2 regions of the Streptomyces sp. NPDC104309 genome follow, and region 1 is predicted to be linked to the other one. Evidence: riboswitches for the same ligand, from Rfam matches in the RefSeq annotation. Region 1 holds a riboswitch; the other holds the start of a gene.
The links. A riboswitch is a leader RNA that binds a small molecule or an ion and turns the genes downstream of it on or off. The one in region 1 is predicted to bind cobalamin.
Positions count from the first base shown of each region.

Region 2: it holds a riboswitch for cobalamin, as region 1 does, so the genes downstream of both, ACZ68L_RS39960 (ATP-binding cassette domain-containing protein) here and ACZ68L_RS13870 (ribonucleoside-diphosphate reductase subunit alpha) in region 1, are expected to answer to the same signal.

Region 1 covers NZ_JBVJMV010000008.1:747-15,036, reverse strand. The annotation lists gene ACZ68L_RS13920 (histidine kinase N-terminal domain-containing protein) at 1-380, opposite strand, end outside; gene ACZ68L_RS13915 (SIS domain-containing protein) at 743-1,813, opposite strand; gene nagB (glucosamine-6-phosphate deaminase) at 2,007-2,792, shown strand; gene ACZ68L_RS13905 (glycoside hydrolase family 3 protein) at 3,093-4,637, opposite strand; gene ACZ68L_RS13900 (carbohydrate ABC transporter permease) at 4,647-5,477, opposite strand; gene ACZ68L_RS13895 (carbohydrate ABC transporter permease) at 5,474-6,466, opposite strand; gene ACZ68L_RS13890 (extracellular solute-binding protein) at 6,566-7,846, opposite strand; gene ACZ68L_RS13885 (GntR family transcriptional regulator) at 8,126-8,890, shown strand; gene ACZ68L_RS13880 (DUF3311 domain-containing protein) at 9,160-9,414, shown strand; gene mctP (monocarboxylate uptake permease MctP) at 9,411-11,048, shown strand; cobalamin riboswitch at 11,227-11,354, shown strand; gene ACZ68L_RS13870 (ribonucleoside-diphosphate reductase subunit alpha) at 11,493-13,904, shown strand; gene ACZ68L_RS13865 (ribonucleotide-diphosphate reductase subunit beta) at 13,904-14,290, shown strand, end outside.
Region 2 covers NZ_JBVJMV010000051.1:33,126-47,415, forward strand. The annotation lists gene ACZ68L_RS39935 (RNA polymerase sigma factor SigF) at 1-732, shown strand, start outside; gene ACZ68L_RS39940 (NAD(P)-dependent oxidoreductase) at 906-1,814, opposite strand; gene ACZ68L_RS39945 (adenosylcobinamide amidohydrolase) at 1,867-2,589, opposite strand; gene ACZ68L_RS39950 (cytochrome P450 family protein) at 2,700-3,935, opposite strand; gene ACZ68L_RS39955 (PRC and DUF2382 domain-containing protein) at 4,501-5,583, shown strand; partial or broken gene ACZ68L_RS39960 (ATP-binding cassette domain-containing protein) at 5,678-5,995, opposite strand; cobalamin riboswitch at 6,042-6,230, opposite strand; gene ACZ68L_RS39965 (beta-ketoacyl-[acyl-carrier-protein] synthase family protein) at 6,311-7,534, opposite strand; gene ACZ68L_RS39970 (acyl carrier protein) at 7,531-7,806, opposite strand; gene ACZ68L_RS39975 (hypothetical protein) at 7,893-8,039, opposite strand; gene ACZ68L_RS39980 (acyl-CoA dehydrogenase family protein) at 8,066-9,937, opposite strand; gene ACZ68L_RS39985 (beta-ketoacyl-[acyl-carrier-protein] synthase family protein) at 9,951-11,228, opposite strand; gene ACZ68L_RS39990 (hypothetical protein) at 11,427-12,719, shown strand; gene ACZ68L_RS39995 (carbohydrate kinase family protein) at 12,895-13,827, opposite strand; gene ACZ68L_RS40000 (type B 50S ribosomal protein L31) at 14,262-14,290, opposite strand, start outside.

The sequences.
Region 1 (14,290 bases):
AGGTTGGTGTTGCGGGCGATGACGCCGAGGACCCGGCCCTCGCGCCGCACCGGGATCGACTCGACCCGTACCGGAACCTCCTCGCGCCACTCCGGGTCGCCCTCGCGCACGATCCGGCCCTCGTCCAGGGCCGCGTCGAGCAGGGGACGGCGGCCGCGTGGCACCAGATGGCCGACCATGTCGTCCTGGTAGGAGGTGGGGCCGGTGTTGGGCCGCATCTGGGCCACGGACACATAGCGGGTGCCGTCCCGGGTGGGGACCCACAGCACGAGGTCGGCGAAGGACAGGTCGGAGAGCAGCTGCCACTCCGAGACCAGCAGATGCAGCCACTCCAGGTCGGTGTCGCTGAGGGCTGTGTGCTGGCGGACGAGGTCGTTCATGGAGGGCACGTGTGCGAGCGTACCCGCGGATGGGCGATGGCTCCGAACCGAACGCCCCGGGCGTACGTGTCAGGGGAAGAGGCCCGGAAAATTGCGGCGCTCCGACGGATGGACACGGCGAATGGTCTAGTCCACAATGCTCAAGACAGAGCTTCCACTCTCCCCGCACAGGAGGGTGGATCGAGGCACCCGCGCTCTCTGCCCTGACTGCGCAGGCGCCTCTCCCCGGCCGGGGGCACCGCACACCGCCGGCCGAACAGACCGTCCGGTGGTCGGTCTTACTCCGGGCTGCGGTGCCGGACGGGCCGAGGGTCCCGCTCCGGTGCCGTGGCCCGCGGGTGTTCCACGGGCCTGTCCTCCGGTCAGCGGGTCTCGGTGACCTTGGCCAGCGCGCGGGGCGCGTCCGGGTCCTGGCCGCGGGCGATCGTCACCTCGTACGCCAGCAGTTGCAGCGGAAGGATCTCCAGGATCGGCTGGACCTCTTCGGCGACCCCGGCCGTCGGCAGCGCGAAGCCCGCGGACGCCGCCGCCACCTGAACCTCGGGGCCGACCACGAACAGATCCGCGCCACGGCCGCGCAGCCGGTCCAGGACCGGCTGCAGCGCCTCGCCGCCCCGGCCGTCGGTGACGACCGCGATCACCGGGGAGATGTTGTCGACCATGGCGAGCGGACCGTGCAGCAGATCGGCGCCGGAGTAGGAGAGAGCGGGGATGTAGCTGGTCTCCATCAGCTTCAGCGCGGCCTCCTTGGCCGTGGGGTAGCCGTAGCCGCGCGAGGTGATGACCATGCGCTCGGCGAAGCGGTACCGCGCGGCCAGCGCTTTGACCTCGTCCTTGCGGGCCAGGATCGACTCGGCCCGCTCCGGCAGGATCGCGGCGGCCGCACCGTCGCCGCCGCTCAGGCCCTCCACGAAGAGGTAGAGGGACAGCAGTGACGCCGTGTAGGTCTTGGTGGCCGGGAGGGCCTTCTCCGGGCCCGCGAGGATGTCGATGTGGTACTCGGAGACGGCGGCCAGCGGCGAATCCGGGTTGTTGGTGACGGCCAGGGTGATCGCGCCGGCCTCGCGGGCGGCCCGGGTGGAGGCCACCAGGTCGGGCGAACCGCCGGACTGACTGACGGTGACGACCAGCACGTCCCTGAGGTCCGGCTTCGCGCCGTACGCGGTCGTGGTGGACATGGAGGTGAGTCCGCAGGGCAGGCCGAGCCGGATCTCCAGCAGGTACTTGGCGTAGAGCGCGGCGTTGTCCGACGTGCCGCGGGCGGTGAGGAGGACGAAGCGCGGCCTCCTCGCCGCGATCCCGGCGGCCACCTCGCGGATCACGGGGGCGCCCTCATCGAGGATCCGGCGCAGCACTCCGGGCTGTTCGGCCATCTCGCCGGACATGATCCGGCCCGGCCTCTCGCGCTCCTCGGACGATGACGTGGCGGGCATGTCGGGCCTCCCAGGAGTGTTCCGGTGCGTCAGGAACGCCGTTCGCCCCAGTCGACCACGGGGCACCGGGCACCCGCCAGCGGGGTGCGGCCGGGGCGGGTACGGCCATCGTGTCCGCGCCACCGGGTCTGCTAGATTGGACCCTGATTGGTCTATACCACATGATTCAATTCTTCAGATCGGCAGGCCCCGCGTGGAAGTTGTCATCGTCCCGGACGCCAAGGCAGGCGGCGAACTCATCGCAGAAGCCATCGGCGCGCTGCTGAGCCGCAAGCCCGATGCCCTTCTCGGCGTTGCCACCGGCTCCACCCCGCTGCCCATCTACCAGGCGCTGGCGGCCAAGGTCCGTTCCGGCGCCGTGGACGCCTCGCGCGCCCGCATCTGCCAGCTGGACGAGTACGTCGGGCTGCCGGCGGGCCACCCCGAGTCCTACCGCTCCGTGGTGCTGCGCGAGGTCGTCGAACCGCTCGGCCTGTCCGAGGCGTCCTTCATGGGCCCCGACGGCTCCGCCGAGGACATCCCGGCCGCCTGCCAGGCGTACGACCGGGCGCTCGCCGAGGCCGGCGGGGTGGACCTGCAGCTCCTCGGCATCGGCACGGACGGGCACATCGGCTTCAACGAGCCGTGCTCCTCGCTCGCGTCCCGTACCCGGATCAAGACGCTCACCGAGCAGACCCGGATCGACAACGCGCGCTTCTTCGACGGCGACATCACGCAGGTGCCGCACCACGTGATCACCCAGGGCATAGGCACCATCCTGGAGTCCCGGCACCCGATCCTGCTCGCCACCGGCGAGGGCAAGGCGGAGGCCGTGGCGCAGACGGTCGAGGGTCCGGTCGCCTCGATCGTGCCCGCGTCCGCGCTGCAGCTGCACCCGCACGCGACGGTGGTGGTGGACGAGGCCGCGGCATCGAAGCTGAAGCTGGCGGACTACTTCCGTGCCACGTACGCGTCGAAGCCGTCGTGGCAGGGCATTTAGGGCCTCTCGTACGGATCACGCCGGGCTCGCGGGGTCCGGCCCGATCCGTGCGAAGGACCCCGGCCGTCGCTGACGCGGGAGAGGGCCGGGGCGCACCCGTGGTGGGTGCGCCCCGGCCCTCTCGTATGTCCGGCGCCTGTCCTGCGGACGTCCTCGGTCATCGCCCGCGCGATGCGGGCAGGCCCGGCCGTGGGAACGGGTGCCCTCCCCGCCGGGCAGGCGTGATACGGCCCGGCGGGGAGGCGTGATGCGGCCCCTCGTCCCGCATCACGCCCCGTGCCCCGTGCCCAGGCCTCGTACTCAGGCCCCGCGGTGGCCCGAACCGGCGGTGATGATCTCCGCGGCCGCCAGTCCGCAGACGCGGGCCGCGCCGTGGGTGGCGATGTGCAGGGCGCCCCTGGGGGCCGCCTGTGGGACGCCCATCTCGACCACCACCGTGTCGGGGCGCTGTGCCACCAGGCCGTCGAGGGCCTGCGTCATCCACGCGTGGCGGTGGGCGTCGCGGACGACCACGACGACGCGCCGCTCCCCCGCGGCCCGCAGCACGGCGGCCACGGGCTCCTCGGTCCCGCTGCTGTACGTGTCGGTCTCCGTGCCCGGCAGCAGCCGGCCCAGCTCCGCCGCGACGCCCCACGGGGTCTCGTCGCCGACCGCGATGTTCGACGCGGAGGTGAACGCGGCGACGTACGCGGCCTCGGTCAGCGGCTCGGCGAAACCGGTCACCCGGACCGCGCGGCGGGCGGCGACCAGGCCGATGCCGGAAGCGATTCCGGTGCCGGGCGCGGTCCCCTCCCGCACTGCCGCACCCGGCTGCGAACCGGCCCTGTCCCGGGCCTCCCGCGTCCACGACGCGAGGGCACGTACCCGTGCGGCCGCGTCCGCGAGCCGCTCCTCGGCGAGTTCACCGCCGCGTACCGCCGCGACCAGCGCGTCGCGCAGCCGTTGCACCGTGCCGTCGTCCTCAAGACCGCCACCGACGCACAGGGCGTCGGCTCCGGCGGCGATCGCGAGGACGGAGCCGCGCTCGATGCCGTACGTCGCGGCAATGGCCTGCATCTCCACGGCGTCGGTGACGATCAGACCGTCGTACCCCAGCTCCTCGCGCAGCAGACCGGTGAGGATCCGCGGGCTCACTGTCGCGGGGTGGTCGGGGTCGAGAGCGGGCAGCAGGATGTGCGCACTCATCACGCACTTGGAGCCCGCGGCGATGGCGGCCCGGAAGGGCACCAGTTCACGGGCGTGCAGGGTCTCCAGGTCCACCTCGATGCGCGGCATCGCGTGGTGCGAGTCGATCGCTGTGTCGCCGTGACCGGGGAAGTGCTTGGTGCAGGCGGCGACTCCGGCGGCCTGGAGGCCTTCGATGTACGCGGCGGTGTGCCGGGCCACGAGCTGGGTGTCGGCGCCGAACGACCGCACGCCGATGACCGGGTTGCCCGGGTTGGAGTTGACGTCCGCGGACGGCGCCCAGTTGAGGTTGACGCCGCACTCGGCGAGCCGGCGGCCCAGCTCCTGGGCGACCGCGCGGGTCAGCTCCACGTCGTCGACATGGCCGAGCGCGAGGTTGCCGGGGAAGGAGGAGCCGGTGCGCACTTCGAGGCGGGTGACGTCGCCGCCCTCCTCGTCGATGGCCACGAGGAGGTCGTCACGCTCGGCCCTGAGCTGGGCGGTGAGCGCGGAGACCTGCTCGGCCGTGCGGATGTTGCGGCCGAAGAGGGCGACGGAGGCGAGTCCCTCGTCGACCCTGCGCAGCACCCAGTCCGGGGCGGTGGTGCCGGTGAATCCGGGCTGCAGTACGGCGAGGGCGTCGCGGGTGACGGTGTCCGTGGTGGATATCAGGGTGGTCATGAGGCAGCGTTATCCCTTCACGGCGCCGTCGGTGAGGCCGCTGACGGCCCTGCGCTGCAGGAAGACGAAGAGGATGAGGATCGGGATGGCGAAGATCGAGGCCGCCGCCATGGTGGCGCCCCAGTCGTCGCCGAACTGGCTCTGGAACTGGGAGAGCCACAGCGGGAGCGTCTTGGCCTCCGGGTCCTTGTTGAGGATCAGGACCAGCGGGAACTCGTTCCACGCCGTGATGAAGCCGAAGAGCGAAGTGGCCATCAGGCCGGGGGCGAGCAACGGCAGGATCACCTTGACGAACGCCTGCGGCCGGGTACAGCCGTCGACCATGGCCGATTCCTCCAGCTCCTTGGGCACCGCGGCAACATAACCGCGCAGCGTCAGGATCGTGAAGGGGAGCACCATCACCATGTAGAAGAGGGTCAGCGGGACCAGGCTGTTGAGCATGTCCGCGTCGCGGACCAGCATGTAGATCGCGATGACCATGACTTCCCACGGAGCCATCTGCGCGATCATGAAGACCAGGATCATGCTCTTGCGGCCCTTGAACCGCATCCGGGCCAGTGCGAACGACGCGAAGAGCGCGATGATCAGCGAGAAGACCACGGCGAGCAGCGTGACGGTGAGCGAGTTCCTGACCAGGGTCAGGAAGTTCGGCGCGTGGTACGCCGTCTTGAAATGCCCGAACGTGATGTCGGTCGGGAACCAGACCGGTGTCTCGGTGATGATGTCGCCGGTCGGCTTGAACGCCGTGCTGAACATCCAGTAGACGGGGAAGACCAGGGCGGCGAAGAGGACGATCGCCGTTGCGTTGGGCCAGATGCGGCTGAGCAGTGAGCGCTTCACAGCTCGTCCTCCTCTTGCTTGAGAACGATGCGGAGGTAGTACGAGGTCAGCCCCAGCATGATCAGGATGGTCAGCAGCGAGATGGCCGCGCCCATGCCGTAGTGCTGGTTGCCGACACCCTCGACGAAGGCGTAGACCGGCAGCGTCTCGGTGAGGCGGTTGGGACCGCCCTCACTGATGGTGAAGATCTGCGGGAAGGCCTTGAAGACCCAGATGACCTCAAGGAAGGTCGTGGCGTAGAGGAAGGGCCGCAGGAACGGGAACGTCACCGAGGTGAAGCTCTTCCACACACCGGCGCCGTCGAGCGCGGCGGCCTCGTACAGCTCCTTGGCGATGGTGGTGGTCGCCGCGTACAGGTTGATCGCCACGAACGGGATGGACTGCCAGACGATCAGCAGGGTCACCACGAAGAAGGTGGAGAACTGCGATCCGGTCCAGTTGAAGTCGGCCATCGAGTGCCAGCCGAGCTTGTCCAGCACGTAGTTGACGATGCCGAAGCGCGAGGCGAACAGCCACTGGAACACCGTGGACGCGGCCACGACCGGCATCGCCCAGGCGAGCACCAGGCCGATCATCAGGGTGAGCCGCATCTTCTTGCCGAGACGGGCGAGCAGCAGTCCGACCAGGGTGCCGACGATCATGATCAGAACGACGTTGACGCCGGTGAACACGATCGTGCGGAGCGTGACCTTCCAGAAGTCCTCACCGGTGAGGATCTCCTGGTAGTTCTTGAAGCCGTTCCACTCGGTGACATGCTGGATCAGCTGTCCCATATTGAGGTTCTGGAACGACAGCATGACGTTCTTCACCAGGGGATACCCGAGGAAGATCGCCGTCACCGCGAGCGCGGGAACCAACAACAGGTACGGCGCTGCGCCGATACCCACCCTCCGCTTGCTTCCCCCGGGCCGCCCGACGGGTGTTTTCCCGTCCTGCCCGCGGACCGCGGCCGTCCGGGCCGCCTCCGTGGGATCGGTTTGCACTGCCATGCTCGCCATCTCTTCCGACAAAGCCCTACACGGAACGGTGCGTACCACCGGGGCGGCGGGTCGGGACCCGCCGCCCCGGCGCGGGACGCGCTACTGCGATTACTGCTGCTGGCTGAGGCGCTTGTTGAGCTCGCCCTCGACCTGCTTGGCGGCGTCGGCGGGCGACTTGCCCTGCAGGACCAGCGTCATGTAGGTCTTGATCGGGTTCGGCGGGTTCTCGACCGGCGCCCACTCCGGGATCAGCGGCGTGGTGCCACCGGACTTGGCGGCGGCCGGACCGGCGGCCTCGGCGGCGGGCTGGCCCACGGTGTACTTCTGCATCGCGTCGTTCTTCGGGGACCAGCCGGCCTCCTTGATGAGCGCGCCGTCGTTCTGCTCGGAGAGCGCGATCTTCAGGAACTCCTTGGCCAGGTCCTGCTTCTTGCTGCCCGCGGCCACGGCGAGGTTGGAGCCGCCGAGGAAGACGCCCTCGGGCTTGTCCGCCGTCTCACCGGGGATGGTGAAGAAGCCGATGTCGTCCTTGAGCTTCGGGTTGGCCTTGATGGCGGTGCCGGCCTCGTAGCCCATGGCGATGATGGCGCCGGTCTTGCCCTTGGCGAAGACCTCGGCCTGCTGCGGGGTGGCCTCGTCCTTGTCCTTGGGCGCCTTGGAGTAGGCCTGGTACTGCTTGTAGACGTCCATGGCCTCGGCGACCTTCGGGTCGCCCAGGTTGGAGACGTACTTGTCGCCTTCCTTCTTGACCGGCGAGACGTCCTTGCCGACGAGCAGGCCGTCGAAGAAGTACCAGTTCTGGCCGGGCAGGTAGATCGGCTCGGCCTTGCCCTTCTCCTTGATGGCGTCGAACGCCTTGAAGAGGTCGGCACGGGTCTTCGGAGTCTCGGTGATACCGGCGTCCTTGAAGACCTTCTTGTTGTACATGACGACGCGGTTGCCCACGTACCACGGCAGGGCGTACTGCTTGCCGTCGTAGACGGAGGGCTGGTTGACGCCGTCGGCCCAGGCGGAGCCGATCTCCTTCTTGAGGTCACCGAGGTCGGCGAGGCCGCCGGTCTTGGCGTACGCCGGGGTCTGGGTGTTGCCGATCTCCAGGACGTCCGGCGGGTTGGACTCGGAGAGGGCCGTGGTGACCTTCTGCTGAATGCCGTTCCAGTCCTGGACTTCGATCTTCAGCTTGGCCTTGGTCTTCTTCTCGAACTCATCGGTGACCGTCTTGGTCCACCCGGGCGGGTTCGATCCCGACATCGTCCAGACAGTCAGGGTCTGGCCCTGGTAACCGTCGGCGCCCGCCTTCTTGCCGCTGCCGCCGTCGTCGGAACCACAGGCCGCGATGCCGATCATCATGCCCGCGACGCCGATCGCCGCGATGAGCTTGCGCTTCACGCCAAACCCTCCTCAGGGATACTGCAACCCCGCCCACCGCGAAGACTTTCGACGAGTACTGCTGGGGCTGGACCTGGTCTTTAATGGTTTAGACCAGTACCGGGAGCTTGGCCTAGACCTTTAGGGGTGTCAAGGGTGTATAAGAAGTGCACTCGCGTCCGTTATAGGACCGACACCTAAGGGAGGGCGACGAGCCGTGACCGGACCGTGCCACCATGTGAGCCGCGACAGACGGAGGAGCCGGTGACGGCAGCAACGCAGCAGTCGGGAAGGCGGGCCATGGGTGCCGACGGGGGCAGTACGGAGAACGAGACGGGCGCGGCCACGCGGACGGCACGCGTCCCGAAGTACTACCGGCTGAAGCGACATCTCCTCGACATGACGGACACCATGCCGCCAGGCACCCCCGTGCCGCCGGAACGGACCCTGGCCGCCGAGTTCGACACCTCGCGCACGACCGTGCGCCAGGCGCTCCAGGAGCTGGTCGTCGAGGGCCGGTTGGAGCGCATCCAGGGCAAGGGCACCTTCGTCGCCAAGCCGAAGGTCTCGCAGGCCCTGCAACTCACCTCGTACACCGAGGACATGCGCGCCCAGGGGCTGGAACCGACGTCCCAGTTGCTGGACATCGGCTATGTCACGGCCGACGACACGCTCGCCGGGCTGCTCGACATCACGGCCGGTGGCCGCGTGCTGCGGATCGAGCGTCTGCGGCTCGCCAGCGGGGAGCCGATGGCGATCGAGACCACGCACCTTTCGGCCAAACGCTTTCCCGCGCTGCGCCGTTCGCTGGTGAAGTACACCTCGCTCTACACCGCGCTGGCCGAGGTGTACGACGTCCGGCTGGCCGAGGCCGAGGAGACCATCGAGACCTCGCTCGCCACCCCGCGCGAGGCCGGACTGCTCGGTACGGATGTGGGCCTGCCGATGCTGATGCTGTCCCGGCACTCGCTGGACGGGCGGGGCGAGCCGGTGGAGTGGGTGCGCTCGGTCTACCGCGGCGACCGGTACAAGTTCGTGGCGCGCCTGAAGCGGCCGACGGACTGACCCCGGACGCGGCGGCCGGCGAATTCCGGCCCTCGCACTCGCACACCCGGCCGTCGACGGCCTCCGTGGAACGCATCACTCCACGGGGGCCGTTCGGCTGTCTCCGTACGAGCCGGCTCCCGCACGTTTGACAACATTCCGAACATTCGATCCCATTCGCGGGGCCGTTGCCGGACCGCAATGCGGACAGGGGGTGACGGTGACCGGAAGCCTCCCCTAGATTTCCTGCGCATTACAACAGGTGATCAGCGAGGGGACGGAGTCGCCGCATGCCGGCAGAGCCTGAAGGAAAACCGCCCACCATCACGCCCGTGCGGGTAATCATCGCCCTCTGTCTCGTCGCGCCGTTCGTGGCGATGCTCTGGGTGAGTTCGTACGCGAAGGTGGACCCCACCTTCATCGGCATCCCGTTCTTCTACTGGTACCAGATGCTCTGGGTGCTGATCTCCACCGCGCTCACGATGGTCGCGTACAAGCTGTGGCAGCGTGACCAGCGCGCCCGCAAGGGGGGTGCGTCGGCATGAAGGACGGCGTGAACGGCGTCGCGCTCGGCGTCTTCATCTTCTTCTTCCTGGCCGTCACGGTCATGGGCTTCCTCGCGGCACGCTGGCGCAAGGCCGAGAACGAGGCCAGCCTCGACGAATGGGGCCTGGGCGGACGGTCGTTCGGCACCTGGGTCACCTGGTTCCTGCTCGGCGGCGACCTGTACACCGCGTACACCTTCGTCGCCGTGCCCGCGGCGATCTACGCGGCGGGCGCGGCCGGCTTCTTCGCCGTGCCGTACACCATCCTCGTGTACCCGCTGATCTTCACCTTCCTGCCGCGGCTCTGGTCGGTCTCGCACAAGCACGGCTACGTGACCACCTCGGACTTCGTCCGCGGGCGCTTCGGCTCGAAGGGGCTGTCGCTGGCGGTCGCCGTCACGGGCATCCTCGCCACGATGCCGTACATCGCGCTCCAACTCGTCGGCATCCAGGCGGTGCTGGACGTGATGGGCGTCGGTGGCGGCGAGAACACCCACTGGTTCGTCAAGGACCTGCCGCTGCTGATCGCGTTCGCGGTGCTCGCCGCGTACACCTACTCGTCCGGCCTGCGGGCACCGGCGCTGATCGCGTTCGTCAAGGACGGGCTGATCTACCTGGTCATCGTGGTGGCGATCATCTACATCCCGATCAAGCTCGGCGGCTTCGACGACATCTTCGCCAAGGCGGGCGAGGCGTTCTCGCAGACCAACCCGGCGACCGGCAAGCCGCGCGGCGCGCTGGCACCCGGCGAGGCGGGCCAATGGGGTTACGCCACCCTGGCGTTGGGCTCGGCGCTGGCGCTCTTCATGTATCCGCACTCGATCACGGCGACGCTCTCCAGCCGCAGCCGCAACGTGATCCGGCGCAACACCACGATCCTGCCGCTGTACTCGCTGATGCTGGGCCTGCTCGCGCTGCTCGGCTTCATGGCGATCGCCGCCGGGATCAAGGTGGACAACGGGCAGTTGGCCATCCCTCAGCTGTTCGAGGACATGTTCCCGGACTGGTTCGCGGGCGTCGCGTTCGCCGCCATCGGCATCGGCGCGCTGGTGCCCGCGGCGATCATGTCGATCGCCGCGGCGAACCTCTTCACCCGCAACATCTACAAGGACTTCCTGAAGCCGGACGCCACCCCGGAGCAGGAGACCAAGGTCTCCAAGCTGGCGTCCCTGCTGGTGAAGGTCGGCGCGCTCGCCTTCGTCCTGACCATGGACAAGACGGTCGCGATCAACTTCCAGCTGCTCGGCGGGATCTGGATCCTCCAGACGATGCCGGCCCTGGTCGGCGGGCTGTTCACCCGCTGGTTCCACCGCTGGGCGCTGCTCGCGGGCTGGGCGGTCGGCATGGTGTACGGCACGGTGGCCGCGTACGGGGTCGCCAGCCCGACCCAGGCGCACTTCGGCGGTTCGTCCAAGGAGATTCCCGGCATCGGCGAGATCGGCTACATCGGTCTGACGGCGTTCGTGCTGAACGTGGTCGTGACGGTGGTGCTCACCTTCGTCCTGAACGCCGTGAAGGCGCCCGCCGGAATCGACGAGACCTCCCCGGGCGACTACACGGCCGACTCGGGCGACCCGGGCGTCCAGGCGGCGCTCCCGCCGGCCACGGCCGGAGCGCCGGGCGGCGGCCACTGACGAGCGCTCCGACACCGGCCGACGGCCCGTCGAGCCCCCTTCTGCGGGGCGCGGCGGGCCGTCCGTGCGATCGGGGCCGGGCGGCCCCGGAGAGGGCCGCACAGCTCGTTCTGTGGGCTTGGCCCGAGTCGGCCGACACAACATGTGGGGGCTGCCTCATCGGGCGGCCCCCACATGTATGCTCATGCTCGCTGTCGCCGCAGGGGAATCCGGTGCGAATCCGGAACTGTCCCGCAACGGTGTGTTCGGTGCGCTTTTGCGCACCCCCGAGTAAGTCCGAGGACCTGCCGACAGCGCATCCGGCTCGACCGAACCGGATGCCAGACGTCCGGGCCTCGCGGATGGGCCGGTGGACGCCGTACGGAGTGCTGCCCCGCTCGGGCCCACCTCTGCCCGGCTGCCCCGTTCCCCGCCGGCCCCGAGCCGAGCGAGGGAGAGCACCACGTGACCATCGCGCCAGCCGATCCGGCTTCAGTCGCCGTGTCCGAAGCGGCCGAGTCCGAGGGGACCGCACACGACGGGCCGGGGACCGCACTGCTGCGGACCCTGACCGACCTCACCGTCGATCTGCCCGACACCGACCCCGGTCGTGTCGCCGCCGCCGCGCTGCGCGGGCGCAGCGCCCGGTCGGACGAGGCCGAGCTGCGCTCGCTGGCCACCGAGGCCGCCGCGGGGCTGATCTCCGAGGACCCCGCCTACTCCCGTCTCGCCGCCAGGCTCCTGACCCGCGCCATCGTGGACGAGGCGGCCGGCCAGGGCGCCGTCTCCTTCTCCTCCTCCGTCGCCGTCGGGCACCGCGAGGGCCTGATCGCGGACCGTACCGCCGAGTTCGTCGCGCTGCACGCGGACGCCCTCGACGCGCTGGTGGAACGCTCGCTCACCGACGGCGCCGACGACCGGTTCGGCTACTTCGGGCTGCGGACCCTGCACAGCCGCTATCTGCTGCGCCACCCGCACACCCGCCAGGTCATCGAGACGCCCCAGCACTTCATGCTGCGGGTCGCGTCCGGTCTCGCCGAGGACGATTCGCGACGCGCCCTGGACGAAGTGACCGCGCTGTACGGGCTGATGAGCCGGCTCGACTATCTGCCCTCCTCGCCGACCCTGTTCAACTCCGGTACCCGGCACCCGCAGATGTCCTCCTGCTATCTGCTGGACTCCCCGCTCGACGAGCTCGACTCGATCTACGACCGCTACCACCAGGTGGCGCGGCTCTCGAAGCACGCGGGCGGCATCGGGCTCTCGTACTCCCGTATCCGCGCCCGCGGTTCGCTGATCCGCGGCACCAACGGGCACTCCAACGGCATCGTGCCGTTCCTGAAGACGCTCGACGCCTCCGTCGCCGCGGTCAACCAGGGGGGCCGCCGCAAGGGTGCCGCCGCCGTCTACCTGGAGACGTGGCACGCGGACATCGAGGAGTTCCTGGAGCTGCGCGACAACACGGGCGAGGACCAGCGGCGTACGCACAACCTCAACCTGGCGCACTGGATCCCGGACGAGTTCATGCGCCGGGTCGACACGGACGGCGACTGGTCGCTGTTCTCGCCCGCGGACGTGCCCGAGCTGGTCGACCTGTGGGGCGACGACTTCGACGCCGCGTACCGGGCCGCCGAGGCCAAGGGGCTGGCCCGCAAGTCGATGCCGGCCCGCGAGCTGTACGGCCGGATGATGCGTACCCTCGCCCAGACCGGCCAGGGCTGGATGACGTTCAAGGACGCCTCCAACCGGACCGCGAACCAGACCGCCGAGCCGGGCCGGGTCGTCCACTCCTCGAATCTGTGCACCGAGATCCTCGAAGTCACCGATGACGGCGAGACGGCCGTCTGCAACCTGGGTTCGGTCAACCTCGGCGCGTTCGTCGCCGACGGCACCGTCGACTGGGAGCGGCTGGACGCCACCGTCCGGACCGCCGTGACCTTCCTCGACCGGGTCGTCGACATCAACTTCTACCCGACCGAGCAGGCCGGCCGCTCCAACGCGAAGTGGCGCCCGGTCGGCCTGGGTGCGATGGGCCTGCAGGACGTCTTCTTCCAGCTGCGGCTGCCGTTCGACTCCCCTGAGGCGCGCGCGCTCTCCACGAAGATCTCCGAGCGGATCATGCTCGCGGCGTACGAGGCGTCCTGCGAGCTCGCCGAACGGTCCGGCCCGCTGCCCGCGTGGTCCGAGACGCGTGCCGCGCGCGGGGTGCTGCACCCCGACCACTACGACACCGAGCTGAACTGGCCGGAGCGCTGGGACGCGCTGCGCGCCCGCGTCGCGAAGAGCGGCATGCGCAATTCGCTGCTGCTCGCCATCGCGCCCACGGCGACGATCGCCTCGATCGCGGGTGTGTACGAGTGCATCGAGCCGCAGGTCTCCAACCTCTTCAAGCGCGAGACGCTCAGCGGTGAGTTCCTCCAGGTCAACGCGTATCTGGTGGAGGAGCTGAAGCAGCTCGGCGTGTGGGACGCGCGGACCCGTGAGGCACTGCGCGACGCGAGCGGCTCCGTGCAGGGCTTCGCCTGGATCCCCGAGGACGTGCGGGCGCTCTACCGCACGGCGTGGGAGATCCCGCAGCGCGGACTGATCGACATGGCGGCGGCCCGTACGCCGTTCCTCGACCAGAGCCAGTCGCTGAACCTCTTCATGGAGACGCCCACGATCGGCAAGCTCTCCTCGATGTACGCGTACGCCTGGAAGCAGGGGCTGAAGACGACGTACTACCTGCGCTCGCGCCCGGCGACCCGGATCGCCCGCGCCGCCTCCGGCCAGGCCGCGGCCACCGCCCCCATCCCCGTACAGCAGGCTTCGACGCCCGACGCCGACGCGATCGCCTGCTCCCTGGAGAACCCCGAGTCCTGCGAGGCCTGTCAGTGATGAGCTCCACCAACTCCGAGAAGTCCGCACTCGTCAAGAACCTGCTCGACCCGGGTTTCGAACTGACCCTGCGGCCCATGCGCTACCCGGACTTCTACGAGCGCTACCGCGACGCGATCAAGAACACCTGGACGGTGGAGGAGGTCGACCTCCACTCCGACGTCGCCGACCTCGCGAAGCTCTCCCCCGGCGAGCAGCACATGATCGGCCGGCTCGTCGCGTTCTTCGCGACGGGTGACTCGATCGTCTCCAACAACCTCGTGCTGACGCTGTACAAGCACATCAACTCCCCCGAGGCGCGGCTGTATCTGTCGCGGCAGCTGTTCGAGGAGGCCGTGCACGTCCAGTTCTATCTGACGCTGCTGGACACCTATCTGCCCGACCCG
Region 2 (14,290 bases), on a different contig from region 1:
CTGGAGGAGGGAACCGCCGCCCACCAGTACGCGCGCAACACCCTCATCGAGATGAACCTCTCCCTCGTCCGGTTCGCCGCGGGACGGTTCCGGCACCGGGGCGGCGGTGACATGGAGGACATCGTCCAGGTCGGCACCATCGGGCTGATCAAGGCCATCGACCGGTTCGACCTCTCCCGCGAGGTCGAGTTCACCTCCTTCGCGGTCCCGTACATCACCGGCGAGATCAAACGGTTCTTCCGCGACACCAGCTGGGCGGTGCACGTGCCGCGCAGGCTCCAGGAATTGCGGGTCGACATCGCCAGGACGAGGGATTCCCTGTCCGCGGAACTCGACCGCGACCCCACGGTCCCGGAGCTGGCCGAGCAGCTGGGGCTCAGCGAGGACGAGGTCACCGAGGGCATCGTGGCGGCCAACGGGTACACGGCGGGTTCGCTGGACGTACCGGCCGATCCGGCGGACACGGGACGACACAAGGCACCGGGGCGCACCTTCGCCGATGTCCTGGGCGCACCCGATCCCGCGATCGAGACGGTCGAGAACCTGCATACGCTCGCGCCGCTGCTGGGCGATCTCGACGACCGTGAGCGCCGGATCATCGACATGCGTTTCGGCCAGGAGATGACCCAGTCACAGATCGGCGCGGAGCTCGGCATCTCGCAGATGCATGTGTCACGACTGATCAGCAGGATTCTGCTGAAGCTCCGCAGCGGGATGTTCGTCGAGGAATGACGTGGCCGGACGCGGTCTCCGGCTGATGCCGAGCGGGAGACCGCCCCGCCCCGGCCCGGCACCCGTGCTCGCACGTCGCGGCCGAATGAAGTCGGACGTACGCACCCGACGGTCGACAGGCCGCCTCCGTATGTCCCCGCGCCTCTGCGCGGGACGAGCCGGCCGAGGTGGGGTCAGCCGCCGTCCTCCCCCGGTGCCCGGCCGGCGTAAAAGGTGGCGATCATGTCCTCGCCGCCGTGCCCCGCCGCCTCGGCACGCACGAAGCGGTCGGCCGAGGCGGCGACCAGGTCCAGCCGCACACCCGATGCCCCGGCGGCGGCCAGGATGAGGCGGGCGTCCTTGAGGGCCGTGGACAGGGTGAAGCTCGGGGTGAGGTCACCGGTGAGGACTGCGGCGGACTTGCCCTGGAGATACGGGGAGTCCAACGCACCGCCCCTCATGGCATCGAGGAACGTCCGGGGATCGATCTCCAGGCCCTCGGCCAGGTTGAGGCATTCCGCGACACTGTTGACCAGGTTGATCACCCAGGTGTTGACCACGAGTTTCAGCCGCGAGGCCGCTCCCGGGTCCTCGGCGACCCAGACCGTGCGCTGTCCGACCGCGTCCAGCACGGGTTCCACGGTCTCCCGGACTGCGGACGGACCGGAGACGAAGACCGTCAACGTGCCTTGTTCCGCGGGCTGTTTGGTGCCGGCGACCGGTGCGTCGAGATAGATCAGGCCCAGGTCCGCCGCGCGCCGGACGAGATCGTCGGTGGCGTCGGGCCCGACCGTCGAGCTCTGGAGCAGCACCTGCCCCGCGTGCAGGCCGGGTGACGCGGCGGTGAGCGCGGCGGCGACGGCCGGGCCGTCGCGGAGCATGGTGAGGATGACATCGGCGCCGCGTACGGCTTCCTCCGCCGTCCGGGTGACCATGGCGCCGTCGGCGGCGAGCGGGGCCGCCTTGGCCTGCGTGCGGTTCCAGGCGCGGACGTCGAGTCCGGCCCGGAGCAGGCTCCGGGCCATGCCTGATCCCATGATTCCGGTACCGAGGACGGCGACGGTCGGCCGTTTCCGTGCGGTTTCGGCAGCGCTTGGGTTCATGGGAGGACTCCCTTCGTCGGCCGCGCCTTCGCGGTCGCGGCGCGGTGGGTTCTCAGGATTGCCTCATCGCGCCTTCGAGGACGGCAGCGTGCACGGCCCTGGCGAGTCGCGCGCCCCAGCGGGAGCGCGGTCCCGCGAAGGCCTCCCCCGGGGCGGGTCCCGGGCAGGGGGCGGCGACGCACACGGCGTCGGTGGGGGTGCCGGAGCAGTCGAGTCCGGCGTCCAGGAGCGCCTGGACCTTGGCCTCGGTGGCCGTGGCGACCGCGTTGACGAGTGCGGCGTCGGAGAGGGCCACTGGGAGGGTGACGACGATGTTGACCGTGCCCGGCCGGGGTGGTTCCCCGGTGTCCTCGGCCGGGGCGGCGGCCCAGCCGCGTACGCCGAGTCCACAGGTGGCGGTCGCCGTCACCCCCTCGTCGGCCGCGACGGTGTACGCGGTGACATCAGCGGCCGTCATCAGGCCTGCGCCGGGCCCCGTGAGGTGTTCCGCCGCGGCGATCTCGGCGAGGTGGCGGTCGGGGTCGAGACGGGGATAGCCGCCGGGCACCTGGGCGTTGAGGATCCAGGCGCGTGGGCCGATGCCGCCGCCGAGCACGGCGCTGCTGCACACCCGCCAGCCCGGCCCCAGCCGCCACACCAGATAGTGGAGGTCCAGCCCCTCCTCGTGCCGGGCGAGCAGTTCACCGCGCTGTTGGGGCAGCCGGATTCGTACGGAACGGATGAGGCACCCCCGGTGGCGCGGCAGGACGAGGTCGGCAGTCGGCCGGTCGATCATATGTGCCGGGGGCACGGGCAGGGGCTTCGGCGGTGGCTCCGGTGAGCCGTCGGTGCTCCGGTGAGCCGTCGGTGTGGATTCCCGTACCGCACGGACGGGAGCGGGGGCCTTCAGTCCGCGACGGGCGCGGTGGCGGGCCGGAGCCGTACCGGAAGAGTCCCTGTGCTGTTGCCGACGAACCCGGCGTGCCGGGGCAGTTCGGTGCCGGGGACGGCGAGCTCCAGCTCCGGGAAGCGAGTGAACAATTGTTCCAGGGCGATCGTGGCTTCCATCCGGGCGAGCGGCGCGCCCAGGCAGTAGTGCGGTCCGTGGCCGAGCGAGAGATGTCGGGCCGCGGTGTCCCTGGCCCGTCTGGTCACGTCGAAGAGGTCGGCATCGGGCCCGTGCGCGGCCTTGTCCCGACCGGCGGCCGAGTATCCGGCGAGCACGGGTGTGCCCTTGGGGACGACGGTCCCGTCGATGGTGAGGTCACGGGTCGGATAGCGGAAGGGGAAGTAGCTGACCGGGCTGTCCCAGCGCAGTGTCTCCTCCACCACGTCGGCCCACCGTGCCCGGCCGGACCTCACCAGCCCGAGCTGGTCGGGGTGGGTGCACAGGGCCCGTACGGTGTTGGTGACGAGGTTCAGCGTCGTCTCGTGTCCCGCGATGATCATCAGGAGCAGGGTGCCGATGAGCTCCTGCTGACCGAGTCGGCCACCGCCTTCGTCACGGGCGGCGATCAGGGCGCTGGTCAGATCGTCGCCCGGCTGCACCGCGCGGGCGGCGGCGACCGCTGCAAGCAGGGCCACCAGCTCCCTGTTGGCGGCGATCGCCTCCTCGGGGCCGGTGTCGGTAGCGACCACCTGGTTCGAGAGACGGTGCAGCCGGTCCTGGTGCCGGGCGTCGACCCCGAGGAGGTCGCAGATGACGCCCATCGGCAGCGGCAGGGCGAACCGGGCGCGCAGATCGACCGTGCCGTCGCCCTCGGCGGCGGCACGGTCGACGCCGTCGAGCAGTTCGGCGGTGACGGTCTCGATCCGCGGCCGCAGCGCTTCGACCCGCCGTGCGGTGAACGCTTTGCCGACCAGTGAGCGCAGCCGCCGGTGGTCCTCGCCGTCGGCCGTCGTCATGCCCCGCACGGTCGCGAATGTCTTCAGCGGCCAGCCGTCGGGGATGCGTCCCTCGGCCAGCTCGGTGAAGTGGCGTGCGTCCTTGGCCACGTCGGGGTGGGCGAGGAACTCCTTGAGCGCCTCGTGTCCGAGGACCGCCATCCCGGCCACGTCGCCCGGGAGCACGACGGATGCCACGGCTCCTCGGGCGAGCAGCCCGGCGTTGTCCGCGTGCGGGCAGCCGCCGGCCGGGTCCATGCGGTACGGGGTGCTGGTCAACGGGGACTCTCCTGACGGTCGTCGGCCGGTGGGCGGTACCCGAGGGCGATGGGGACGGCAACCCGTTCGATTTCGCCGATCCTAGGGGCGATGCCGTCGACGGGAAGGGCTGTTGTCCCGAACGGGGACACCTCGGTATGCGAACGGGGCCCCGCTCGGTCCCGTCATGGGGCGGTACGCCCCGCGCGCGCGGATTCGCGGTCCGGCGGCACGCCCGGCACGGCGCGCGGACGCCCGGTATCGGGTCGACCGTCCGCGGTCGCCCGGAAGCGTGCGGCGCCTCGACGCATGTCCGGCCGCCGCTCGGGTGGGGCGCACGGCGCACACCCGCCACGCCTCCGCACCTCACCCGATTGGCCTAACGCGGGAGCGGCGTGCGCACCGCCGTGACGGGCGGCCAGCGCCGAGGCGCCGAGCATGCGGGGGACGGGCTCCGCAGGTGGGGAGGTTGCAGCGTCCATCCGGGTGAGGCGCGATGGAAATCGGACGCGCCTCCCCTGATGGACCCAGCCACAGGACGCGCCCAGGCGAGGAGGAATCGGTCATGGGAGCCGCTGACGGTTTCACGGATTCCGGAGAGCTCGACGGCCTGACGGTGTACGACAACGCCGGCGAGAAGATCGGCAGTGTGGGCCGGGTGTATGTCGACGACAACACCGGCCGCCCGGACTGGATCACGGTGAAGACCGGCCTGTTCGGCATGAAGGAGAGTTTCGTGCCTCTTGCGGGGGCTCGTCGTGTGGGCTCCGACCTGCACATCTCACATCCGAAGGACCGCGTCAAGGAAGCCCCCCGGGTGGACGCGGACGCGCATCTGTCGGTGGCGGAGGAGGAAGAGCTCTACCGCCATTACGGCCTTGCCAGAAACACCACCGCCAGGCTCAGTGGCCGCGCGGACACCGGGAGGACGACGTCCGGGACCGGCACCACGGCCATGGGCGCGGCGGGAGCCGCCGGAGCCGGAGCCATGGGCGAGGCCGGCACCGGGCGCACGACCGGGAGCGACAGGCCGACCGCGGCCGGAACCCCGGCAACCGGCGCCGGCACCCCCCGGGCCACCACGTCACGGACGAGCGGCCTGGCCGGCGCGGGCACCGGTACGGGCTCGGGCACTCGCGGCGATGCCGGGACGGCCGGCGCGGCCCGTCCACTCGTCGGCGCCGGGGCGGGTTCCGAGCGGTCCGCCGCCGACCTGGGCGGCAAGGAGGAGCTGATCCGCTCCGAGGAGCAACTGCTCATCGGCACCGAGGAGTACGAGAGCGGCAAGGCCCGTCTGCACAAATACGTCGTCACCGAGAACGTCACCAGGACGGTGCCGGTGACGCACGAAGAGGTGCGGGTGATCCGTGAACCCCTTCAGCCCGGCGACAGGTCTGCGGCGGGGCGTTCGGACATCCGTGAGCAGGATGTCGAGCTCACTCTGCACGCCGAGCGTGCCACGATGCGCAAGGAGACGGTGCCCGTCGAACGGGTCCGCATGGAGACCAAGCGGGTGACCGAGCAGAAGGAGATCTCCGCCGAACTCCGCAAGGAGCAGATCGACTACGCCGACAGCAAGGGCATCGGTTCCAAGGACATCGGTGGCAAGGACCTGGGCGGCGAGTTCGGCCGGGGACGCCACCGCTGACCCCGCACACCGTGGCGTACCGCCGCGGCGCAACCATGAGTGAGGGGCGGACCCGTGTGTGCCGGGGTCCGCCCTCTCGCTGTCGGCGGCCGGGGCGCTCGGGCACGAAGCGCACCGAGGGCCGCCCGTCGGGGCCGTCCGGAGCGACCCGCGCGCTGACCCGGTAGACATCGGCGATGAGTTCCTCGGTGATCACTTCCGAGGGGGTTCCGGCGGCCACCACGCGCCCCTGCTTCATGACGACGATCCGGTCGCAGAACATCGCGGACAGATTGAGGTCGTACAGAGCGATCACACCGGTGAGGGGCAACGAGGCGATCAGTGACATCAGTTCCAGCTGGTGCTGGATGTCCAGGTGGTTCGTCGGCGCGTCGAGCAGCAGTTCACACGGTTGCTGGGCCAGTGCGCGCGATCTGGGCCCATACGCGGAGCCCGTTGTACGGCGTCCCGCGCCGGGTACCGGACCGCAGGTGCCGGCAGGTCTTCGGACTCGGGTTCCTGCGGACGAAACGCCTTCCCAGGACACCCGAGGGTGCTCCCAGTGGCCGTGGCCCCGCCCGCCCCCCTCACCGCTGCGCGTCAGTTCCGGATTCTCGCCGGATTCCCTGGCCCCTTCGTGGAGTTCGACTGGCTCCGGCCAGCCATCACGGGCCTCTGCTCAGCTCACGGGCGGTGTTGTGGCCGGTGGTACGCCGGGCCGTTTCCCGTCGCACCACCTGCCTGGTGCCTACGGGCGCTGAAGAGCGATCACGGCGTTGTGTCCGCCGAATCCGAAGGAGTGACTGACGGCACGCCGGATGGGCTGCCGCAGCGGGGACTTGGTGACGCAGTTGATGTCGAACTCGGGCGCCGGTGCGTCCAGATTGGCGATCGGCGGCACGACCGCGCGTTGCAGCGTCAGGACGGTCAGTCCGGCCTCGATCGCCCCGGCCGCCCCCATGCAGTGCCCCAGGACGCCCTTCGGGGCGGTGACGGGCGGCCGGTGCGGATAGACCCGGGCGATGAGGGCGGCCTCGGTGGCGTCGTTGACCGGGGTGGCCGTGCCGTGTGCGTTGACGTGCTCGACGTCCTCTGCCGCCCAGCCCGCGTCGCGCAGCGCGATCTCCACCGCCTTGCGGGCCACCGCGCCGGACGGATGCGGACTGATGGGATGGTGGGCGTCGGTGGTGGCCCCGGTGCCCGCGACCAGCGCCCGCGGTGCCGCCCCTCGGGCGCGGGCGTCGTCCGCCCGTTCCAGCACCATGACGGCGGCGCCCTCACCCATGACCAGCCCGGCCCGGTCGGCCGCGAAGGGCCGGCACTGCCCGGCAGCGTCGCCGTCCCGCCGGGCCCCGGCTCCGGATCGGGCGAACCCGGCCATGGCGGCCGGGTAGACGATCGACTCGGTGGCTCCGGCGATCGCGATGTCGCACTGCCCCGTGATCAGCAGATCGCGGGCGACGGACAGGGCGGTGACGCCGGACGAACAGGCCGTGCACGGCGCCAGGCTGGGACCGGTGGCCCGCAGCTGGATCGCGATCTCGGCCGCCGGCATGTTCGGAATGGTGAGCAGGATGCCCGACGGAGAGGTGGCGTCGGGTCCGAGCCGGTCGAGCACGACGGCCTGCTCGGTCAGTGAGGCGGAGCCCCCGCTGCTGGTGCCGACGACCACCGCGACCCTGCCGCCCTCCCACTCCGCCGGGTCGAGCCCGGCGTCGGCGACCGCCTCCCGGGCGGCGAGAACGGCGAACTTGGTGTACCTCCCCATCCGGAACGAGGTGCGGCCGCCGATCTCGGCGTCCAGATCGATTCCGTCGACCGTGCAGGCGAAATCGATCGCGCAGCCTTCGAGCGCCGCGACGGTACGCACCGGCGAGATCCCGGCACACACACCCTTCCAGGTGGATTCGGTGTCGTTGCCGACCGGGGTGATCATGCCCAGGCCGGTGACGGCGATGACGGGCCTGTTCATCGGGCGTTGCTCATCGGTGCCGCGCTGCTCGCCGGCGCCCCGCCGCCGGCCCCGTCGACGAAACGCGTGATCTCGGCCAGGGTGGCGCCCTTGGGGAGCGTGTCGAAGTCTCCCCGGCCGCCCAGCGTCTCCCTGATGAGCACGGCGAACTCGGCGACGGCGAGGGAGTCCATCTCCAGGCTGTCCATCGTGGAATCCGGACGGATCTCGGCAGCGGGCACTTTGAAGGTGCGTGTCAGAACCTCGGTGATCTTGGGATGAATCACACTCATGGGCTTCCTCTCCATCATTCGGTACGACTGCCGGTGACGGCGGGGCACCGTCCCGACGCCGAATCAACTGGGTGACGTGCCTCCAGTTACGCCTTGTGCCGAACCGATTCGCCACCGCCGCGCCGCGGCTGCGTGCGCCACCGGTCCAGGACGGCCGCCGTACCCCAGAAGACCAGCAGCACAGCGCGGACACCGAGGGCTTCGGCCGCCTCCCGCACCGGGCGGGATCGCACGGTTGTTCCCGTTCTTGTCACGGCCCTCACCGTTCCCCCCGAGCCGTCGCCCGGTCCCCGTCCGGCTGCCAGCCGGCCCCCGGGTCGTCGTACGCCTCGATGTAGTCGGCCCCCGCGATGGGCCAGTCGGCGAGCAGTTCCGGCGGCAGTGCGAAGGAGTCCACGAGGGCGGGCAGATGAGCGGCGACAGCGGTGATCAGCCGGTCCACGGCATCCGGCAGATCATTGACCTGATCACCCGTCAGATGTCCTGCGGCCAGCAGATCCCCGCTGTTCCGGGAGATCCGGTCGAGCACGAACAGCTTGTGCAGGTCGACCAGTCGCTCACGGGCGGGACCGTCCGGAAGACCGGTCACCGCGTCCGCGTACGCCTCGGCCGCCTGACGGTGGGCGTGCGCCTCGACACCACGCAGGGCCGGCCCGGACGCGGCGTTCCACCGGCCCAGCGGATCACCGTGCGGTGCGCGGCCCATCCGCTCCCTGGCCCGGTGGAACCAGATCCCCTCCAGGGCAGCCAGAAGCCTGCCGAGGAACCGGGGATCGTCGAGGTCGCCGGATTCCCCGCCGGAGGGAGCACCGCGGCCGGCCGGTTCGGTGGCGAAGAGCATTTCCGCGGCGGCCTTGGCGTGGATGGCCAGGTTGTCGCCCTCGGCCGTGATGGCGCCTTCCACCCCGGTGATGAGTTCGCTCATGCCGTTGTGCTCCAAAAGCGCCTGCGCACCGCACCGTTCACGGCATTCGACGATCACGGACCTGGCCTGCCAGGTGATCCACCCCTTGGCGACGGCGACCAGTCGTTCCGCCTCCTCGTGGTCCGGACCCGGTCCGTCCACCCGCGCCTCCCAGCGGTCCAGGGCCCGGCGGTGCAGCAGGCTCATCGCGAAGACGGTGGCCATGGCACGGGCGAGCGGGCCGTGGTGGCTGCGGTGGGCGATCACCGGCACCTGACGGGAGCCGCGGGGCCCGGAGATGTACCGGTGGCCGCCGTAGCGCACGGCGACCGCGAGCGTCGCGCGCGCGGAGCCGACCGCGCAGGCGCTCATCGAGATCTTGCCGGAGGTGACGCGTCCGATCGACGCGAGGAGGCGGCTCCTGCGGTTACCGACGGCGCTGCTGAACTCGCCGTCGTCACCGATCCGTCCATGGTCCCCGCCGAGCAACGCGTCGCGTGCCACGAAGACCTCGTCGAAGGAGGTCAGACAGTGGTCCACCGGGCTCCCCGTGCGCGTGGGAAGCCTGCGGACCCGTACACCGGGCAGGGCCCGGACGGCATCGGTGAGCGGTACGAGGAAGAGGAAGACCCCGTGATCGGTGCCGTCGACCAGCAGGCGCGCGGCCACGAGCCCCGTCTTGGGCCCGCCCGCCGGACTGGTGTTGGGCATGAACTTCTGGGCGCCCGCGTGGGGCGTGCGCAGAACGAACCCGTCGCGTCCGCGGTCGTAGGCGGCCGTGGTCTCGACGGCCGCCGCGTCGTTGCCGTGCGCCACCTCCGTACAGAGAAAGGTGCCGACGCTCCGCAGCCGCAGGAAGTCCGACAGATCGCGCCGTCCGTCGCCGTCGTGGTCGAGGAGGCTGCCGAGAAAGAGGTTGTAGTGGATGCCCGCCACGGTGGTGAGTGCCGGGTCGACCGGGCCGAGCCATTCGTGCAGGGCTGCGAGGGCACGCGGGTCGGCGGCGAGCCGGGCGCCGCTGTCGAGGCAGTCGTTGAGGATCCGGAGCCGCTCGTAGGAGAGTCGCAGGCGCTCCTCGGGAGTGCGGCGGTCCGGTCGGCGGAACGGTTCTGAGCTGATCAGCCGCTGCCAGAACGCGTGCTCCCGGCGGAAGCCTTCGCCCAGGAGCACGCCGGTGAGCAGGTCCGTGGACCGTCCGGCGGAGGGGCTGTCGATCGTTGCGGTCATGAGACAACAACGATCAGTCAACGGCGAGGACACCGGGAGCCGTCCGCGTCCGGCCGTCCGTTTCGGCCCGCTGGAAGGCGAGCACGACGTTGTGTCCGCCGAAACCGAAGGAGTGGCTGAGTGCCCGCTCGACGTCCTGCACACGGGGTTCCTTGACCACGCAGTCGAGGTCGAACCCGTCCGGCAGCGAGTCCAGATTGGCAATCGGCGGGACGAGACCGTGCTCCAGGGTCAGTACGGTGGCCACCGCTTCGATCGCCCCGGCCGCGGCGAGGGTGTGCCCGAGCACGCCCTTCGGGGCGGTCACTGTAGGACGGTGGGGGAAGAGTCCCGAGATGAGCGCGGTCTCCATCGCGTCGTTCAGCGGGGTCGAGGTGCCGTGCGCATTGATGTGATCGACGTCGCGGGCCGCCCAGCCCGCCTCGCGCAGAGCCGCGCCCACGGCCCTGTGCGCACCCGCTCCGTCCGGATGCGGGGCCGTGGGGTGGTGGGCATCGGTGGCCGAACCCGTACCGGTCAGCAGGGCTCGCGGCCGTCCGCCACGGGCGTGCGCGTCGGGCGTCCGCTCCAGCACGAGGACGGCGGCACCCTCGCCGATCACGAATCCGTCCCGGTCCGCGGCGAACGGCCGCGACGCCCCCGCCGGATCGCCGGTCCGCAGGGAGAGCGCGCCCATTGCCGTGAACGCGCTCACCACCAGCGGAGTCAGTACGGACTCCGCGCCGCCCGCCACCACCACATCGCACCGTCCGCTCGTCAGCAGGTCACGGGCCACGGCGATCGCGGTCGCCCCGGACGCGCACGCCGTGGCCGGCGCCAGACTCGGGCCGTGCGCCCGCAACGCGATGGCGACCTCTCCCGCGGCGGCGTTGGGCATCATCATCGGAACCAGGAGCGGCGACACCGCCTCCGGCCCGGCATCATCCAGCTTGCGCAGATTGTCGGCGAACACGGACACCCCTCCCACGCCGACACCCAGCACCACCCCCACCCGGTCGCCGTCCCAGCGCTCCGGTGACAGTCCCGCGTCCGCCACGGCCTGCCGGGCGGCGACCAGCGCCATCTTCACGAACCTCGCCATCCGCCACACCGAGCGTCCGCCGACGGCCTCGTCCAGGTCGATCCCGTCCACCGGACCGGCGAAGTCGACCGGCAGCCCGGCCAGTTCGTCGCAGCGGCGAGCCGTGGAAACGCCCTCGCACAGTCCCGCCCAGAAGGTGCGCTCGTCCGCGCCCGCGGAGGTCACCATCCCCATGCCCGTCACCGCGACGCCCACGTCGGTCCGCCCCATGTTCCCGCCCCCTCCTCGTAATCGATCACGCCTACCGGTTGTCGAACGGCAGTAGCCCCGATGAGGATGCGCTCACTGGGCCGAACGGGTCATCACCGGGCCGAGTGGACCGGGTCCCGCCGCGCGTCCGCTGACCGCGGTCACCCGTCCGCAGCAGTCCGCCGCGCTGTGCGCACAGGCAGGGCATCCCCTGGGGACATGGAAGCGGACGGCGATCGGCCGGAGTCCCCGGAGACAGGCGCGGAACTGGCGGCCCTGCGCGCCAGGGTGACGGCGCTGGAGGCCCGTCCCCCCGAGCGGCACCGGCCGCGGGCGCGTTCGTTCCTCGCGGCGCTGCTCATCGTCGTCGCGGCCGTCCTCACGCCGCTGGGCATCATGTCCACCTGGGCGAAGAACCAGCTCGGCAACACCGACAACTACGTGGCGATGATGGCTCCGCTCGCATCCGACCCCGATGTGCAGACCGCGGTGACCGACCGCGTCACCGACGCCGTCATGAAACACCTCGATGTGAAGGCGCTGCTGGCCGATGTCGCCCCCGCGGACCGGCCGGTGGTCGACAAGGCCCTCTCCCGGCTGAGCGGCCCGCTCAACACGGGGATTTCGGATTTCGTGCACGGGACGGTGAAGAAGTTCGTCGCCGGCAATGCCTTCCGGACGATCTGGACCGACCTCAACCGGACCGCCCAGTCCGCGACGGTGAAGGCACTGACCGGAAGCGGCGGCGGCGCGGTGCAGCTCAGCGGCGACACCGTCACCATCGACCTCGCACCCGTCATCGACCGGACCAAGCAGCGCCTCGTCGACCGGGGACTGACGATCGCCGCGAAACTCCCCGAGATCCACACCGACTTCACGGTGCTGACCTCCGACTCGGTCGGCAAGGCCAAGAAGTGGTTCCGGGCGCTCCAGATCATCGGTTTCTGGCTGCCGCCGGTCACTGTGGTGCTGGCCGCGGGCGGGGTGCTTCTGGCGGTGCGCCGCCGCCGCGCGCTGGTCGCGACGGCCCTGGCGGTCGCCGCGGGTGCCGCGGTGCTGGGGCTGGCCGTATGGGTGGGCCGGGCGTTCTATCTCGACAGTCTCCCGCCCGAGGTGTCGCAGGCGGCGGCCGGTTCCGTGTTCGACGCCCTGTCCGGCTCTGTGCGTGCCGCGGTCCGCCTCGTCGTCACGCTCGGCATCGTGGTGGCCCTGGCCGCTTGGCTCACCGGTGGCGGTCGCGCCGCGGTCCGCGTCGGGGCCATGTTCAGCGGCGGCATCGGCGCCGTGCGGGAGGCGGCCGGTTTCACCGGTGGCCCGGTCGGCAGGTGGGTGCACCGCACCAGGCGCGGACTGAACTGGACGGTGGTCGTGGTGGCCGCGGCGGTCCTGGTGGCGTGGGACCGGCCGACGGGCCTGGTCACTGTGTGGATCGCGTTGTGCGCGCTGTTCGCCCTCGCCGTCGTCGAGTTCCTCGACGACGACAGCGGGCCCCGGCCGGTGGCACCCGGGTGAGCAACGGCGCCTCGGGGCGCGGCCGACGGTCTGTGCACCGTGCGGGCCGGATGTCCTCGGCCGGGCACCGGCCCGGCGCCGCGTGGACTCCGCGCCGCCCGGCCGGCCCGGCCCGGCAGGCCCGCGCCGACGGCGGGAGGGTGCCGTCGGCGCGGGGGCGGCGGCACCGTCGTGGTCAGCGCCGGGCGAGCGCCGCCTTCAGCTCCGTCTCGTCCGGCGGGTTGGCGCCGGACCGTGCAACGGTGACGGCGGCGCAGGCCGCAGCGTGACGCAGGACATCGGTCACCGTGGCCCGGTCCAGCGAGCGCAGTTGTTCCCGGCCGTCCGCGCCGAGCAGTCCGTGCGAGGCGAGGGCGTGCAAGGTGCCCGACATGAAGGCGTCGCCCGCCCCCACGGTGTCGACGACGACGGTGGGCAGCGCCTCGACCGCCACCTGCCCACCGGGAACGACGGCCAGTGCGCCGTCACCTCCCCGGGTGACCAGGACGACGGCCGGGCCGGTGGCGAGCCACCGCTCGGCGACCTGCTCCGGCTCCTGGCCCGGATACAGCCACTCCAGGTCCTCGTCGCTGGCCTTGACCACATCGCTGAGTGCGACGCACCGCTCGATCTTGCGGACGGCCGCGTCGTGGTCGCCCATCAGCTCCGGCCGGACATTGGGGTCGTAGCTGACGGTCGCGGACGTCCGCAGCGACTCGACGGCGGCGAGGACGGTGGCCGCTCCGGGCTCCCTCACCGTCGCGATGGAGCCGGTGTGGACGTGGTGGGGCGTCCGGTCCAGGGAGACCGGGGCGAGCGTCCAGGTGATCTCGAAGGTGTACGCCGCCCGGCCGGCCGGGTCCAGGGTCACGGCGGCGGACGGGGTGGGAGCCGTGGCGCCGTCCGTGCGGACCTCGACCCCGACGCCGGTCAGGTGGTTCCTGAGCAGCCGGCCGTTGTCGTCCGGGCCGAGCTGGGTGAGCAGGGTGGCACCGTGCCCGAGCCTGGCGAGGCCGTACGCCACATTCGCCGGGCTGCCACCCGGGTGGACCTGATCGGCCTCGCCCGGCAGCCGGACGATGTCGGCGACGCATTCGCCGATGACCAGCAGGTCGAGTCTGTCGAGCATGGGGTGGGGTCTCCTAGAGTGCGGTGACGACGGTGTCCTGGTAGGCGGTGCGGCCTCCGAGCACACTGAGCCCGATCCTGCCGCGTGCATGGCGGGGGTCGGTCGCGTCAATGACCGGCCGCCGTCGACGAGCGCCCGGACGGTTGTGGTCGGCTCCAGGTCGCCACTACGAGGGGTGGGCCAAGGGTGCCACGAGATGTGACGGACAAAGTCCCCCACCCCTCCGGGAGGGGTGGGGGACTCGGGTCGGCGCGCGGGCCTGTAGGGGTACGCAGACGGACCTGCTCGCGTCCGTACGCGGGCCCGCTCGGACCCGTACGCGGACCTGCTCCCGTCCGTACGCGGACCTGCTCCCGTCCGTACGCGGACCTGCTCCCGTCCGTACGCGGACCTGCTCGCGTCCGTACGCGGGCCCGCTCGGGTGCGTATGTGGGTCAGGGCGCGTCCTCGCGTCCCTCATCGC